One region of the Pseudomonas sp. HN2 genome, then DNA from elsewhere that is predicted to be linked to it. Evidence: predicted binding sites of a transcription regulator. Region 1 holds the regulator's gene; the other holds the start of a gene.
What was found. The regulator sigma-54, encoded in region 1, starts transcription at its own class of promoters, with help from an activator protein. The targets are predictions, from matches to a motif close to ANTGGCATNNANNTTGCTNT.
Positions count from the first base shown of each region.

Region 2: LIS66_RS07505 (flagellar hook-length control protein FliK) is a predicted target of sigma-54. The motif match lies at 2,662-2,681, and genes of this name have one in related genera.

Region 1 covers NZ_CP085885.1:998,765-1,005,362, reverse strand. The annotation lists gene LIS66_RS04275 (KdsC family phosphatase) at 1-397, shown strand, start outside; gene lptC (LPS export ABC transporter periplasmic protein LptC) at 406-978, shown strand; gene lptA (lipopolysaccharide transport periplasmic protein LptA) at 965-1,510, shown strand; gene lptB (LPS export ABC transporter ATP-binding protein) at 1,510-2,235, shown strand; gene LIS66_RS04255 (RNA polymerase factor sigma-54) at 2,402-3,892, shown strand; gene hpf (ribosome hibernation-promoting factor, HPF/YfiA family) at 3,966-4,274, shown strand; gene ptsN (PTS IIA-like nitrogen regulatory protein PtsN) at 4,287-4,751, shown strand; gene rapZ (RNase adapter RapZ) at 4,754-5,611, shown strand; gene LIS66_RS04235 (HPr family phosphocarrier protein) at 5,627-5,902, shown strand; gene LIS66_RS04230 (ZIP family metal transporter) at 5,941-6,598, opposite strand, start outside.
Region 2 covers NZ_CP085885.1:1,706,043-1,712,640, forward strand. The annotation lists gene LIS66_RS07490 (STAS domain-containing protein) at 221-526, shown strand; gene LIS66_RS07495 (ATP-binding SpoIIE family protein phosphatase) at 532-2,235, shown strand; gene LIS66_RS07500 (Hpt domain-containing protein) at 2,266-2,613, shown strand; gene LIS66_RS07505 (flagellar hook-length control protein FliK) at 2,719-4,086, shown strand; gene fliL (flagellar basal body-associated protein FliL) at 4,300-4,803, shown strand; gene fliM (flagellar motor switch protein FliM) at 4,813-5,781, shown strand; gene fliN (flagellar motor switch protein FliN) at 5,837-6,295, shown strand; gene fliO (flagellar biosynthetic protein FliO) at 6,296-6,598, shown strand, end outside.

The DNA of each region.
Region 1 (6,598 bases):
CGACGGCCAGGGCATCAAGATGCTGATGAATGCCGGCGTGCAAACCGCGATCATCAGCGGTCGCAAGACCCCGGTGGTCGAGCGCCGCGCGAAGAATCTCGGCATCCCGCATCTGTTTCAGGGGCGCGAAGACAAATTGGTGGTGCTCGACGGCCTGCTCGCACAACTGGGCCTAAGCTATGAAGAAGTCGCCTATCTGGGCGACGATCTGCCAGACTTGCCGGTAATCCGCCGCGTAGGGCTGGGCATGGCGGTGGCCAACGCTGCCGATTTCGTCCGCGAACACGCCCACGGCGTTACCCGCGCCCGTGGCGGCGAAGGTGCCGCCCGCGAATTCTGCGAATTGATCCTGCGCGCCCAGGGCCGCCTTGAAGCGGCCAACGCCGCGTACCTGTGAGCCAGACCATGTTTAGCAAAAAGTTTCGCAACTTCCTGCTGTTCGGCTGCATCGCGGCGATTTTCGCCGCGGTCGGCTATTGGAACATCAGCCCGGAACGCTTCCTCGACAAGCCGCCGGTCTCGACTGCCGAGAACCCGATCGACTGGTACGCGACCAACACGCACACCATCCAGTACCTGCCCGACGGCAAGGTGCAATACGAGATGACCTCCGACAAGGCCGAGCACGTCAAGGCCACCGATGTCACGCTGGTGACCAAGCCTGATTTGAACATGTATCGCGGCACCGACTTCCCGTGGCACGTGACCAGCGAGCGCGGCGAAGTGAACTCGGGCGGTACCGAAGTGGAATTGATCGATTCGGTCCGCGTACAGCGCACCGATGAGAAAAAGCGCGGCACCCTGATCACCAGCACCCGCATGACGGTGTTCCCGCAGCAGGAATATGCGCAGACTGCGCAACCCGTTAGAATCGAGGGCGCTGGCGGCGTGTCGACTGGCGTCGGAATGAAAGCGTACCTGAAGGACAGCAGGATACACCTGCAATCGAACGTAAGAGGACAGTATGAGGCTCGTTAAAACCCTCCCTATTTTGCTCAGTCTGGGCGCAGCACTGGGAAGCGCGAGCGCCTGGTCCCTGCCGAACGATCAGCAGCAACCTATCCGCATTCAGGCCGACGACGCCCAACTGGACGACAAGAATGGCATCGCCACCTATAAAGGTGACGTGATCATTACCCAGGGCTCGATGATCGTTAAAGGCAACACGGTGACCATGACTCGCGCGCCCAACGGCGATATCGACGTGGTGACCTCGGTGGGCAACCTGGCTTACTTCGAGCAGTTGCAGACCCAGGGCGACGCCAACCCGGTCAAGGGCTACGGCGTGACGATTCAATACCACGCCCAGCAGAACCGCGTGGTGCTGATCGACAAGGCCAAGGTTATCGACAAGGATAACAACGTCACCCAGGGCGAAAAAATCGTCTACGACACCGTGAAGAAACTGGCCAGCGCCGGTCGCGCCACGGGCAGCAAGGTCACCGAATCGCGTCCGCGCATCGACATGGTGATCCAGCCGAAGAAGAAAACCGAAGAGAAATCCCAGTAATGGCAACTCTGAAAGCTCAGCACTTGGCCAAGGCCTATAAAAGCCGCCAGGTCGTGCGTGACGTCAGTCTGTCGATCGACAGCGGGCAGATCGTCGGCCTGCTCGGCCCGAACGGCGCCGGCAAGACGACCTGCTTCTACATGATCGTCGGCCTGGTGCAGGCCGATCAGGGCCGGGTGCTGATCGATGATCTGGACGTCAGCCACCAGCCGATGCACGGCCGCGCCAAGGCCGGTATCGGCTATCTGCCGCAAGAAGCGTCGATCTTCCGCAAACTGTCGGTCGCCGACAACATCATGGCGATCCTCGAGACCCGTCCTGAACTCGACAAGGCCGGTCGTCGCAAGGAGCTGGAAAGCCTGTTGCAGGAATTCCACATCAGCCACATCCGCGACAACCTCGGCATGAGCCTGTCCGGTGGCGAGCGTCGCCGGGTGGAAATCGCTCGCGCTCTGGCCACTGCGCCGAAATTCATCCTGCTCGACGAACCGTTCGCCGGTGTCGACCCGATCTCGGTCGGCGACATCAAGCAGATCATCCACCACCTCAAGGCCAAGGGCATCGGGGTGCTGATCACCGACCACAACGTCCGTGAGACGCTGGATATCTGCGAAACCGCTTACATCGTCAACGACGGTCAACTGATCGCTGAAGGCGATGCCGAGACCATCCTGGCCAACGATCTGGTCAAGGAAGTGTATCTGGGTCACGAGTTCCGCCTGTAAGCGCGCCAGCGCTGTATCGATTCAAGGCGCATTTATCCGCTTTAATTGTTACAGCGCTCTAGGCAAACACTTCAGTTTCAGGCATATAATTTGCTTAAGTTTGGCGCTTCGGCGCCCTGTAGTGGATGGCGCAAAGCGCCGGCGAATAAGGTGTTAAGCCCCTGCCATGAAACCATCGCTAGTCTTGAGAATGGGCCAGCAGCTGACGATGACACCGCAGCTGCAACAGGCCATCCGCCTGCTCCAATTGTCGACCCTGGACCTGCAACAGGAAATCCAGGAGGCTCTGGAATCCAATCCGATGCTCGAACGCCAGGAAGAAGGCGACGACTTCGATAACGCCGACCCCTTGGCCGACAACGCCGAACAGAAGCCCGCCGAAATCCAGGAACCCTCGTATCAGGAAGCCGCGCCGACGGTGGACAACCTTGAAGATGGCGAATGGAACGAGCGCATCCCCAACGAACTGCCGGTAGACACCGCCTGGGAAGATGTTTATCAGACCAGCGCCAGCAGCCTGCCCAGCAGCGATGACGACGAGTGGGATTTCACCACCCGCACTTCCGCCGGCGAGAGCCTGCAGAGCCATCTGCTCTGGCAACTGAACCTGGCGCCGATGTCCGACACCGATCGCCTGATCGCCGTGACCCTGATCGATTGCATCAACAATCAGGGTTACCTGGACGAAACGCTCGAAGAAATTCTCGAAGCGTTCGACCCGGAACTGGACATCGAGCTCGACGAAATCGAAGCCGTCCTGCATCGCATCCAGCAATTCGAGCCCGCCGGGATCGGCGCACGCAACCTCAGCGAATGCCTGCTGCTGCAATTGCGCCAGCTGCCCGCGAAGACGCCGTGGCTCACCGAGGCCAAACGTCTGGTCGCCGATTACATCGACCTGCTCGGCAGCCGCGATTACAGCCAGTTGATGCGGCGCATGAAGCTCAAGGAAGACGAACTGCGCCAGGTCATCGAACTGGTGCAGAGCCTCAATCCGCGTCCGGGCTCGCAGATCGAATCGACCGAAGCCGAATACGTCATTCCCGATGTGATCGTGCGCAAGGACAACGAGCGCTGGCTGGTGGAACTGAACCAGGAATCGGTGCCACGCCTGCGCGTCAACGCCCAGTACGCCGGTTTTGTGAAGCGTGCCGACACCAGCGCCGACAACACTTTCATGCGCAATCAGTTGCAGGAAGCCCGCTGGTTCATCAAGAGCCTGCAGAGCCGCAACGAAACCCTGATGAAAGTGGCCACGCAGATCGTCGAACATCAGCGCGGTTTCCTCGAATATGGCGACGAAGCGATGAAGCCGCTGGTGCTGCATGACATCGCCGAAGCGGTCGGCATGCACGAGTCGACGATCTCACGGGTGACCACCCAAAAATTCATGCATACCCCGCGCGGTATTTATGAACTGAAATACTTTTTCTCCAGCCACGTCAGCACCTCCGAAGGCGGCGAATGCTCGTCCACGGCGATTCGCGCGATCATCAAGAAACTGGTCGCGGCGGAAAATCAGAAAAAGCCGTTGAGTGACAGCAAGATCGCTGGTTTACTGGAGGCACAAGGCATTCAGGTGGCTCGCCGCACCGTCGCCAAGTACCGCGAATCCCTCGGAATCGCGCCTTCGAGCGAACGCAAGCGGTTGATGTAAGCCACGTTACAGCGTTCCAGTGGCAGGCTTTTCGGCCTGCCGCTTTATGCACTGGCAACGAAGGAGAAGCTGTATGCAAGTCAACATCAGTGGACACCAACTGGAAGTGACCCAACCTCTGCGTTCCTACATCGAGGAAAAACTCCAACGACTGGAGCGACATTTCGACAAGATCACCAACGTGCAGGTCACGATGTGCGTCGAAAAGCTGAAGCAGAAGATCGAAGCCACCTTGCATATCCCCGGCAGCGAAGTGGTCGCCAACGCAGAAGATACCGACATGTATGCTGCGATCGACTCACTCACCGACAAGCTGGATCGCCAACTCAAAAAGCATAAGGAAAAGACCCAGAGCCTCCTCCAGGGCGCAACCGGTCGTTAACCCCCCTATCCCATGATCCGACTTGAAACCATCCTGACCCCCGGCCGTTCCCAGGTGAACGCGCCGGGCGGCAGCAAGAAAAAAGCCCTCGAACAGATTGCCAACCTGATCCACCGCGAAGTGCCGGATCTGGCGATGCAGGATGTCTTCGAGGCGCTGATCGCCCGTGAGAAACTCGGCTCCACCGGTTTCGGCAACGGCATCGCCATTCCCCACTGCCGCCTCAAGGGCTGCACGGCGCCGGTCAGCGCGCTGCTGCACCTCGAAGCCCCGATCGATTTCGACGCCATCGACGGCGCCCCGGTGGACCTGCTGTTCGTGCTGCTGGTCCCGGAAGCCGCGACCGATGCGCACCTGGAATTGCTGCGCCAGATCGCCAGCATGCTCGACCGCAAGGAAGTGCGCGAAAAACTGCGCAGCGCTCCGAGCAACGAGGCCTTGTACCAGGTTGTACTGGACGAGCAGAACGGGCACTAATCATGCGTTTGATCATCGTCAGTGGCCGTTCGGGCTCGGGTAAAAGTACCGCCCTGAATGTCCTTGAAGACAACGGTTACTACTGCATCGACAACCTCCCGGCCGGCTTGCTGCCGGAACTGGCCGAGCGCGCGTTGATCCACACCGAGCTGGCGCAGCCGCTGGTCGCGGTATCGATCGATGCGCGCAACCTGCCGAGCCATCTGTCTCGTTTCCCCGAATTGCTCGAAGACGTGCGGGCCAAGCATATCAAGTGCGATGTGCTCTATCTGGACGCCGACGAAGAAACCCTGCTCAAGCGTTTTTCCGAGACCCGTCGTCGTCACCCGTTGAGCAACGCCAATCGCTCCCTGGCCGAAGCCATCCACGATGAAAGCGCCCTGCTCGGCCCGATCGCCGATCTGGCCGACCTGAAAATCAACACCACCCACCTCAATCTGTATCAACTGCGCGACACCCTGAAGTTACGCCTGTTGAATCAGCCCGAGCCGGGTACGGCGTTCCTGGTCGAATCGTTTGGTTTCAAGCGCGGCATGCCAGTCGATGCCGATCTGGTCTTCGACGTCCGCTGCCTGCCCAATCCGTACTGGAAACCGGAGCTGCGTGCGCAGTCGGGTCTCGATGCACCAGTGGCCGAGTACCTGGCGGAACAGCCGGATGTCGAAGAAATGTATCAGGACATCTACGCCTATCTGAACAAGTGGCTGCCACGTTTCGCCGCCAGCAACCGCGCCTACGTCACCATTGCCATTGGCTGCACCGGCGGGCACCACCGCTCCGTCTACCTGACCGAACGCCTGGGTCAGGCCCTGCAGAAAACCCTGAAGAACGTCCAGGTTCGCCACCGCGACCTCACCTAAAGGATTCACACCGCGATGCCTGCTCGTGAAATCGAAATCATCAATAAGCTGGGCCTGCATGCCCGGGCATCGGCCAAATTTGTCGGCGTGGCCGGCAAGTTTCCGGAGACTACGATAAGAGTCGGCCGCACGCCCGAGACAGCAGTGGACGGTAAAAGCATCATGGCGATGATGATGCTCGCGGCTGGCAAGGGCACCAAAATCCATTTGAGCACCGAAGGCGAACAGGCTCAGGAAGCTATGGACGCCTTGGTCGAACTGATCAACAACTACTTCGACGAAGGCGAATGATCCGCCAATGAGGGAGCTTGCTCCCTCCTCACCTTCATTCAACCCAACGCCGTATCCATCACCATCATCAGACAAAACCCGATCAACAAGCCAAGGCTGGCCAGCTTGTCATGTCCGTGCCGGCGCGACTCCGGAATCACTTCGTGAGTCACCACCAGCAACATCGCCCCGGCCGCCAGCGCCAGCCCCAGTGGCAACAGCACTTGAGCCAGACTGACGAGCCACGCGCATAACAACGCGAACACCGGTTCGACCAGCCCTGACGCCGCGCCGATCAGAAAGGCCCTGACCCGCGACATTCCCGCCCCGGCCAGCACCAGTGCAATCACCAGACCTTCCGGCACATCCTGCAACGCGATGCCCATCGCCAGACTGTCGGCATCCGCCATACCGCCACCGGCAGAAACGCCGACCGCCATGCCTTCCGGAATGTTGTGCGCGATGATGGCGAACACGAACAGCCAGATGCGCGGTGGAATCACGGGACGCTCAAGCGTGCCGACGAGCATCTCCGGCGTAGCACCGGAAACCCTGCGATCCACCAGATACAGGCCGAACGCGCCGAGCAGGATGCCAAAGCAGATCAAACCACTGGCGGCCCACGGCGTCAGGCCAAGACTCTCAGCCGCAGCAATGCCCGGCACGATCAGCGAAAACGCCGTCGCCGCCAGCATCACCCCGGCACCAAATCCCAGC
Region 2 (6,598 bases), 710 kb from region 1:
ATTTTCTCCATCCTGTGTGAGTGCTGGCGGCCTGCCAGTCACACGCAGTAGGCGTCGAGGCGAGTTGTAGCTTCCACTGTCAGATCTGACAGTCCCGACGGACGGTAAATGGTGACTTGTGAGTCGCCGATCGACATCCTCCTGCGGTAGTCCGGGTTGCTGCGCGCTTGATCAAGTGCTAAACCTTGTACAGGTTCGTCAATGACAAGGAAGCCAGTCAATGTCAGTCGTTACACAAGTATCACCGGATGGTCACAAGCTGACGATCTCGGTCAAAGGGCGCTTCGATTTCGGTCGCCATCAGGAATTTCGCGAGTCGTATGAGCGACTCGACAAGAAACCCGAATCCATCGTGGTCGATCTCAAAGAGGCCACTTACCTCGACAGCTCGGCGCTGGGCATGCTGCTTCTGCTGCGGGATCACGCCGGCGGCGATAACTCGGATGTGCGAGTCGTCAACAGCAACTCCGACGTACGCAAAATCCTCGCGATTTCCAACTTCGACAAACTCTTCGACATCAGTTGACGCCCATGCAGGCGCAAGAGCCGCTGACCATTCTCATCGCCGAAGACAGCGCCGCCGACCGGTTGCTGCTGTCGACCATCGTCCGTCGTCAGGGCCATCAGGTACTGACGGCCGCCAACGGTGCTGAAGCGGTCGATACGTTCCAAAAGCAGCAACCCGATCTGGTGCTGATGGATGCGCTGATGCCGGTGATGGACGGCTTTGAAGCGGCGCGGCAGATCAAGGCGCTGGCGGGCGAAGCGCTGGTGCCAATCATTTTTCTTACCTCGCTGACCGAGAGCGAAGCGCTGGCCCGTTGTCTTGAGGCCGGCGGCGACGATTTTCTGGCGAAGCCGTACAACCAGGTGATCCTGGCCGCCAAAATCAAGGCGATGGATCGCTTGCGCCGGCTGCAGGCGACGGTTCTGCAGCAGCGCGACTTGATCGCCAGACATCACGACTATTTGCTCAACGAACAGCGCGTGGCCAAAGCGGTGTTCGACAAGGTTGCGCATTCTGGCTGCCTGAGTGCGCCGAACATCCGTTACCTGCAATCGCCGTACGCACTGTTCAACGGCGATTTGTTGCTGGCGGCCTACACGCCGGCCGGTGACATGCACGTCATGCTCGGCGATTTCACCGGGCATGGCTTGCCGGCGGCAGTCGGCGCGATGCCTCTGGCCGAAGTGTTCTACGGCATGACCGCCAAGGGCTACGGTCTGGCCGAAACCCTGCGCGAGATGAACGCCAAGCTCAAGCGCATCCTACCGGTGGACATGTTCTGCTGCGCCACGTTGCTCTGTCTGAGTTTCCAGAGCCGCTCGGTGGAGGTGTGGAACGGCGGCATGCCCGACGGTTACTTGCACCGCATGGCGAGTGGCGAGCGCGTGCCGCTGCCAGCGCGGCATTTACCGTTGGGAATTCTCAGTGCGCAGGCCTTCGATGACCGTACGGATGTGTATCCGATGGCCGTTGATGATCGGGTGTTTCTGTTATCGGACGGGGTGATCGATACCTGCGATGCCAATGACCAGTTGTTCGGTGTCGAGCGTTTGCAGCAGGTCTTTGCCGCCAATAGCGAGCCGGATCGGCTGTTCGAGGACATCGAGCAGGCGTTGCGCGATTTTCGCGGACAGGCCCGTGATGACGTGAGCATGGTCGAGGTCAGCCTGCTCGAGTCGACGCAGGCCCACGGCGCGGCACCGGTGTATTCCGACAGCGGCCAGTCGTGCCCGCTGGACTGGTCGGCCAGTTTCGAGTTTCGCGGTGCCACGCTCAGGCGCTTCAATCCGCTGCCATTTCTCTTGCAGTTGTTGCTTGAGGTGCACGGCCTGCGCTCGCAAAGCGGAGCCATGTACAGCGTACTCGCCGAGTTGTATTCCAATGCGCTGGAGCATGGCGTGCTCGGGCTCGATTCCAGCCTCAAGCGCGATGCGGCCGGGTTTGCCCGCTACTACGAAATGCGTGCGGCACGCCTGGAGGCGCTGCAGGAGGGTTTCGTGCGGGTGCATCTGCAGGTGCAACCGCGAGGCAAGGGCGGGCGTCTGGTCATCCGGGTCGAGGACAGCGGCAAGGGTTTCGATGTGGCGCGGGTCATGCAGCGGCCTCTGGACAATGTCCGCCTGTCGGGACGCGGCATCAGCCTGGTTCGGCAACTGGGGCACAACGCCAGCTGGTCGGACCAAGGTCGTAGTGCCAGCGTGGAGTTTTTCTGGGAGATTGAGGCATAATCCGCCCATTCTTGATCAAGGAGTGAGCAAGTGACTGACCCAAGTGTAGATCGCGACGTTCTCGATACCTTGCGCGAGGTAATGGAGGGCGATTATCCAGAGCTTCTGGATACTTTTCTGAATGACTCTGAGGAGCGCTTGAGCAACTTGCGCGCAACCAAAGACGCCGATCAGCTAATGAGTTGTGCCCACAGTTTCAAAGGCAGCGCCTGCAACATGGGCGCGGTCCGACTCGCTGAGTTGTGCCAGGACCTGGAGTCGAATGCCAAGGACAAAAGCCCGGAAGCACTCGCTCAGCTGGTTGCCGACATCCATTCCGAGTTCGCCGACGTACGCCCCGTGTACGAAGACGAAAAGCACCACGCCCATACCCACTGAAGCCGCCTTCCGGCGTTTTTCGCAAGTGCCTGGCCAAACTGGCCCGGCACTTGCAGTCATCTTGCTCAACTGTACCTACGATCCCAGTGCAGCGGAGACCGTGTCATGCCTGCGACCCCCAACATTCTTCTTCAGACCGCCGCCCAGGCCAAGGCGCAAGCCGCCTCTGCCAAATCGTCGGCAATGGCCGCAGACGCCGGGGACAAGGCTTCGAGCTTCGCCAAAGTGTTCGCCAATCAAGCGCCGGCCAAGCCTGCCGCCAGCGCCGATAATTCAGTCAAACCGGCACGCGACAAGGTCGCTGACAACAGCGGCAAAAAGGATATCGGCAAAGATCAGTCTGCCGCGCCCGAGCCAGCAGTTGCCGATAGCGGCAAAGCGTTGCCTGCGGACAAAGCGGCGGCGAGTGACGACGCAGCTGCCACTGCCGATGACACCGCTGAAACCGCACAAACCCCTGTGGTCGATACCGCGCCTGTAGACCCGGCGCTGGATCCAGCCCTGGCTCAAGTCGTCCAGCCATTGGTCGCCGCGCCTGTCGTGCAAACCCCGGTAGTCGCAACGCCAGCTCAGCCGGAAGCTGAAACGCCTGCTTTGGCCGCCGTGCCGGGCATGGTCAAAGATCCGGCGGCTACCGACAGCGATTTCGACCCCTCGGCCGACCCGCTCGACTCGATGCCGGCCGTGCGCATGGCGATGGAGCAGGGCGGGCATATTTCTGCCGCCAGTCAGGCACAACCGAAAGCCTCTCCCGCCCAGGCTCAGGCCGACGGCGAATTGTCCGCTGCGCAGAACTTTGCCGCCGGCATGGCCAGCATGCTTGACGTCCAGGCCGACAAGGACAGCACCAGCCAAGGTGGCGAAAAAGCCTTCAGCGGGCTGATCGATGATGGTCTGAAAGATCTGAAATCAACCACCAGCGATACCCGCGTCGACGACTTCGCCAACCGTCTGGCGGCACTGACCCAGGCCGCTACGCCAAAAACCGCGAATGCGCTGCCGGTGAATCAGCCGATCGCCATGCACCAGAGCGGCTGGACTGAAGAAGTGGTCAACCGCGTCATGTATCTGTCCAGCGTCAACCTGAAGGCCGCCGATATTCAGTTGCAACCGGCTGAACTGGGGCGCCTGGATATCCGCGTGAACATGGTTCCCGATCAGCAGACCCAGGTGACCTTCATGAGCGCGCACCCGAGCGTGCGTGAAGCGCTCGACAGCCAGATGCATCGCCTGCGCGACATGTTCAACCAGCAGGGCATGGGCCAGGTCGACGTCAACGTTTCCGACCAGAACCGTGGCTGGCAGGGCCAGCAAGGTCAGGAACAGGCGCAGCAGGGCCACACCGGACGCACCAGCGCCGCCGGCGGGCGTCTGGATTCGGCGGATGAAGAATTGGCACCGGCCACTGTGGCTGAAGTGGCGGCGCAGACCACCAGCGTCATCGGTACCAGCGCGGTCGACTATTACGCCTGATAAAGCACAGCCCCCCCTGTAGGAGTGAGCCTGCTCGCGATTGCGGTGTGTCAGTTAGCGGACTCGTTGACTGACACACCGCAATCGCGAGCAGGCTCACTCCTACATTTGTTTTATGTCGCCCTCCCTTCAGCCTCCGACACTTCTGGCATAACACTTGCTCTTGCCTTGCCGTGCGACTGTGAAACCCCCGATTAGTGACGGATTATTGGCATGGCGAAGAGCGAAGCTGCAGCAGTAAAAGACCCCGCAACCAAAGGCAAACTTAAGCTGATCATCGTGATCGTGCTGGCGTTGCTGGTGGCCATTGGTGCATCCGTCGGGGCGACCTGGTTCTTCATGCACGGCGCCCAGAGCAAGCCTGCCGAGGCCGCTGAAGCAGCGCCGGTCGGCAAACAGGCAGCGATTTTCGAGCCGATGGCGCCAGCCTTCGTTGCCAACTACAACCAGAACGGCCGTCAGCGCTACATGCAGGTGAGCATCACCATGCTGGCGCGTAACCAGGCCGATCTGGACGCGCTCAAAGTGCACATGCCGGTTATCCGCAACAACCTGGTGATGCTCTTCTCCGGTCAGGATTTCGCCACACTGGCGACCCCGGTCGGCCAGGAGATGTTGCGCCAGAAGGCCACCGCCAGCGTCCAGGAAGTGGCGCAGAAAGAGCTGGGCAAAGTGGTTATCGAACAGTTGCTTTTCACTAATTTCGTACTGCAGTAGGAACACGACATGGCCGTGCAGGATCTGCTGTCCCAGGATGAAATCGATGCGCTGTTGCATGGCGTCGATGATGGTCTGGTACAGACCGATAATGCTGCCGAACCCGGCAGTGTCAAAAGCTACGACCTGACCAGCCAGGATCGCATCGTCCGTGGACGCATGCCGACGCTGGAAATGATCAACGAGCGTTTCGCCCGCTACACCCGCATCAGCATGTTCAACATGCTGCGCCGCTCGGCGGACGTTGCCGTCGGTGGCGTGCAGGTGATGAAGTTCGGCGAATACGTGCACTCGCTGTACGTGCCGACCAGCCTCAATCTGGTCAAGATCAAACCGCTGCGCGGCACTGCGCTGTTCATCCTCGACGCCAAACTGGTGTTCAAACTGGTGGACAACTTCTTCGGCGGCGACGGCCGTCACGCCAAAATCGAAGGGCGTGAATTCACCCCGACCGAACTGCGCGTGGTGCGCATGGTTCTCGAGCAGGCCTTCGTCGATCTGAAGGAAGCCTGGCAGGCGATCATGGAAGTCAATTTCGAGTACATCAACTCGGAAGTGAACCCGGCCATGGCCAACATCGTCGGCCCGAGCGAAGCGATTGTCGTCTCCACCTTCCACATCGAACTCGATGGCGGTGGCGGCGACCTGCACGTGACCATGCCGTACTCGATGATCGAGCCGGTGCGGGAAATGCTCGACGCCGGTTTCCAGTCCGACCTCGACGATCAGGACGAGCGCTGGGTCAATGCCCTGCGCCAGGATGTGCTCGATGTCGACGTGCCCATCGGTGCCACCGTGGCCCGCCGCCAGTTGAAGCTGCGCGACATCCTGCACATGCAACCGGGCGATGTGATCCCGGTCGAGATGCCGGAAGACATGATCATGCGCGCCAACGGCGTGCCGGCCTTCAAGGTCAAGATGGGCTCGCACAAAGGCAACCTCGCGTTGCAAGTGATCGAGCCGATCGAGCGTCGCTGAGGCGGCGCCTTTCACCCCCGTATTTAACCGAATTGTTGCCCGCCGAGGACACATGATGAACGACGATATGAACGCGCAGGACGATCAGGCACTGGCCGATGAATGGGCTGCGGCCCTGGAAGAAACCGGTGACGCCGGCCAGGCTGACATCGATGCACTGCTGGCCGCCGACGCCGGCACTTCCAGCTCCAACCGTCTGTCGATGGAAGAGTTCGGCAGCGTGCCGAAGAACAACGATCCGGTGACCCTCGACGGTCCGAACCTGGACGTGATCCTCGATATTCCGGTGTCGATTTCCATGGAAGTCGGCAGTACCGACATCAACATCCGCAACCTGCTGCAACTCAACCAGGGTTCGGTGATCGAGCTCGATCGTCTGGCCGGTGAGCCGCTCGACGTGCTGGTCAACGGCACCTTGATCGCCCACGGCGAAGTAGTGGTGGTCAACGAGAAGTTCGGCATCCGCCTGACCGACGTGATCAGCCCAAGCGAACGCATCAAGAAGCTGCGCTGAGTGAAAAGGTTTCTCTGGGTTCTGCTGGCATTGCCGTTGAGCGTGCTGGCGGTCGAGCCGAGTGCAACCACGGCTGCGCCTGCCGCCACCGCGCCAATGGTCAACAGCGGCGTGGCCGGGCAGTTGACGCAACTGGTGTTCGGTTTGCTGCTGGTGCTGGGCTTGATCTTCTTCCTCGCCTGGCTGCTGCGCCGCGTGCAGCAGGCAGGGCCGGCGGGCAAGGGGCAGGTGATCGAGTTGATCGGTTCGCGCGCGCTCGGCCCACGTGACCGATTGATGCTGGTGCAGGTCGGCAATGAGCAG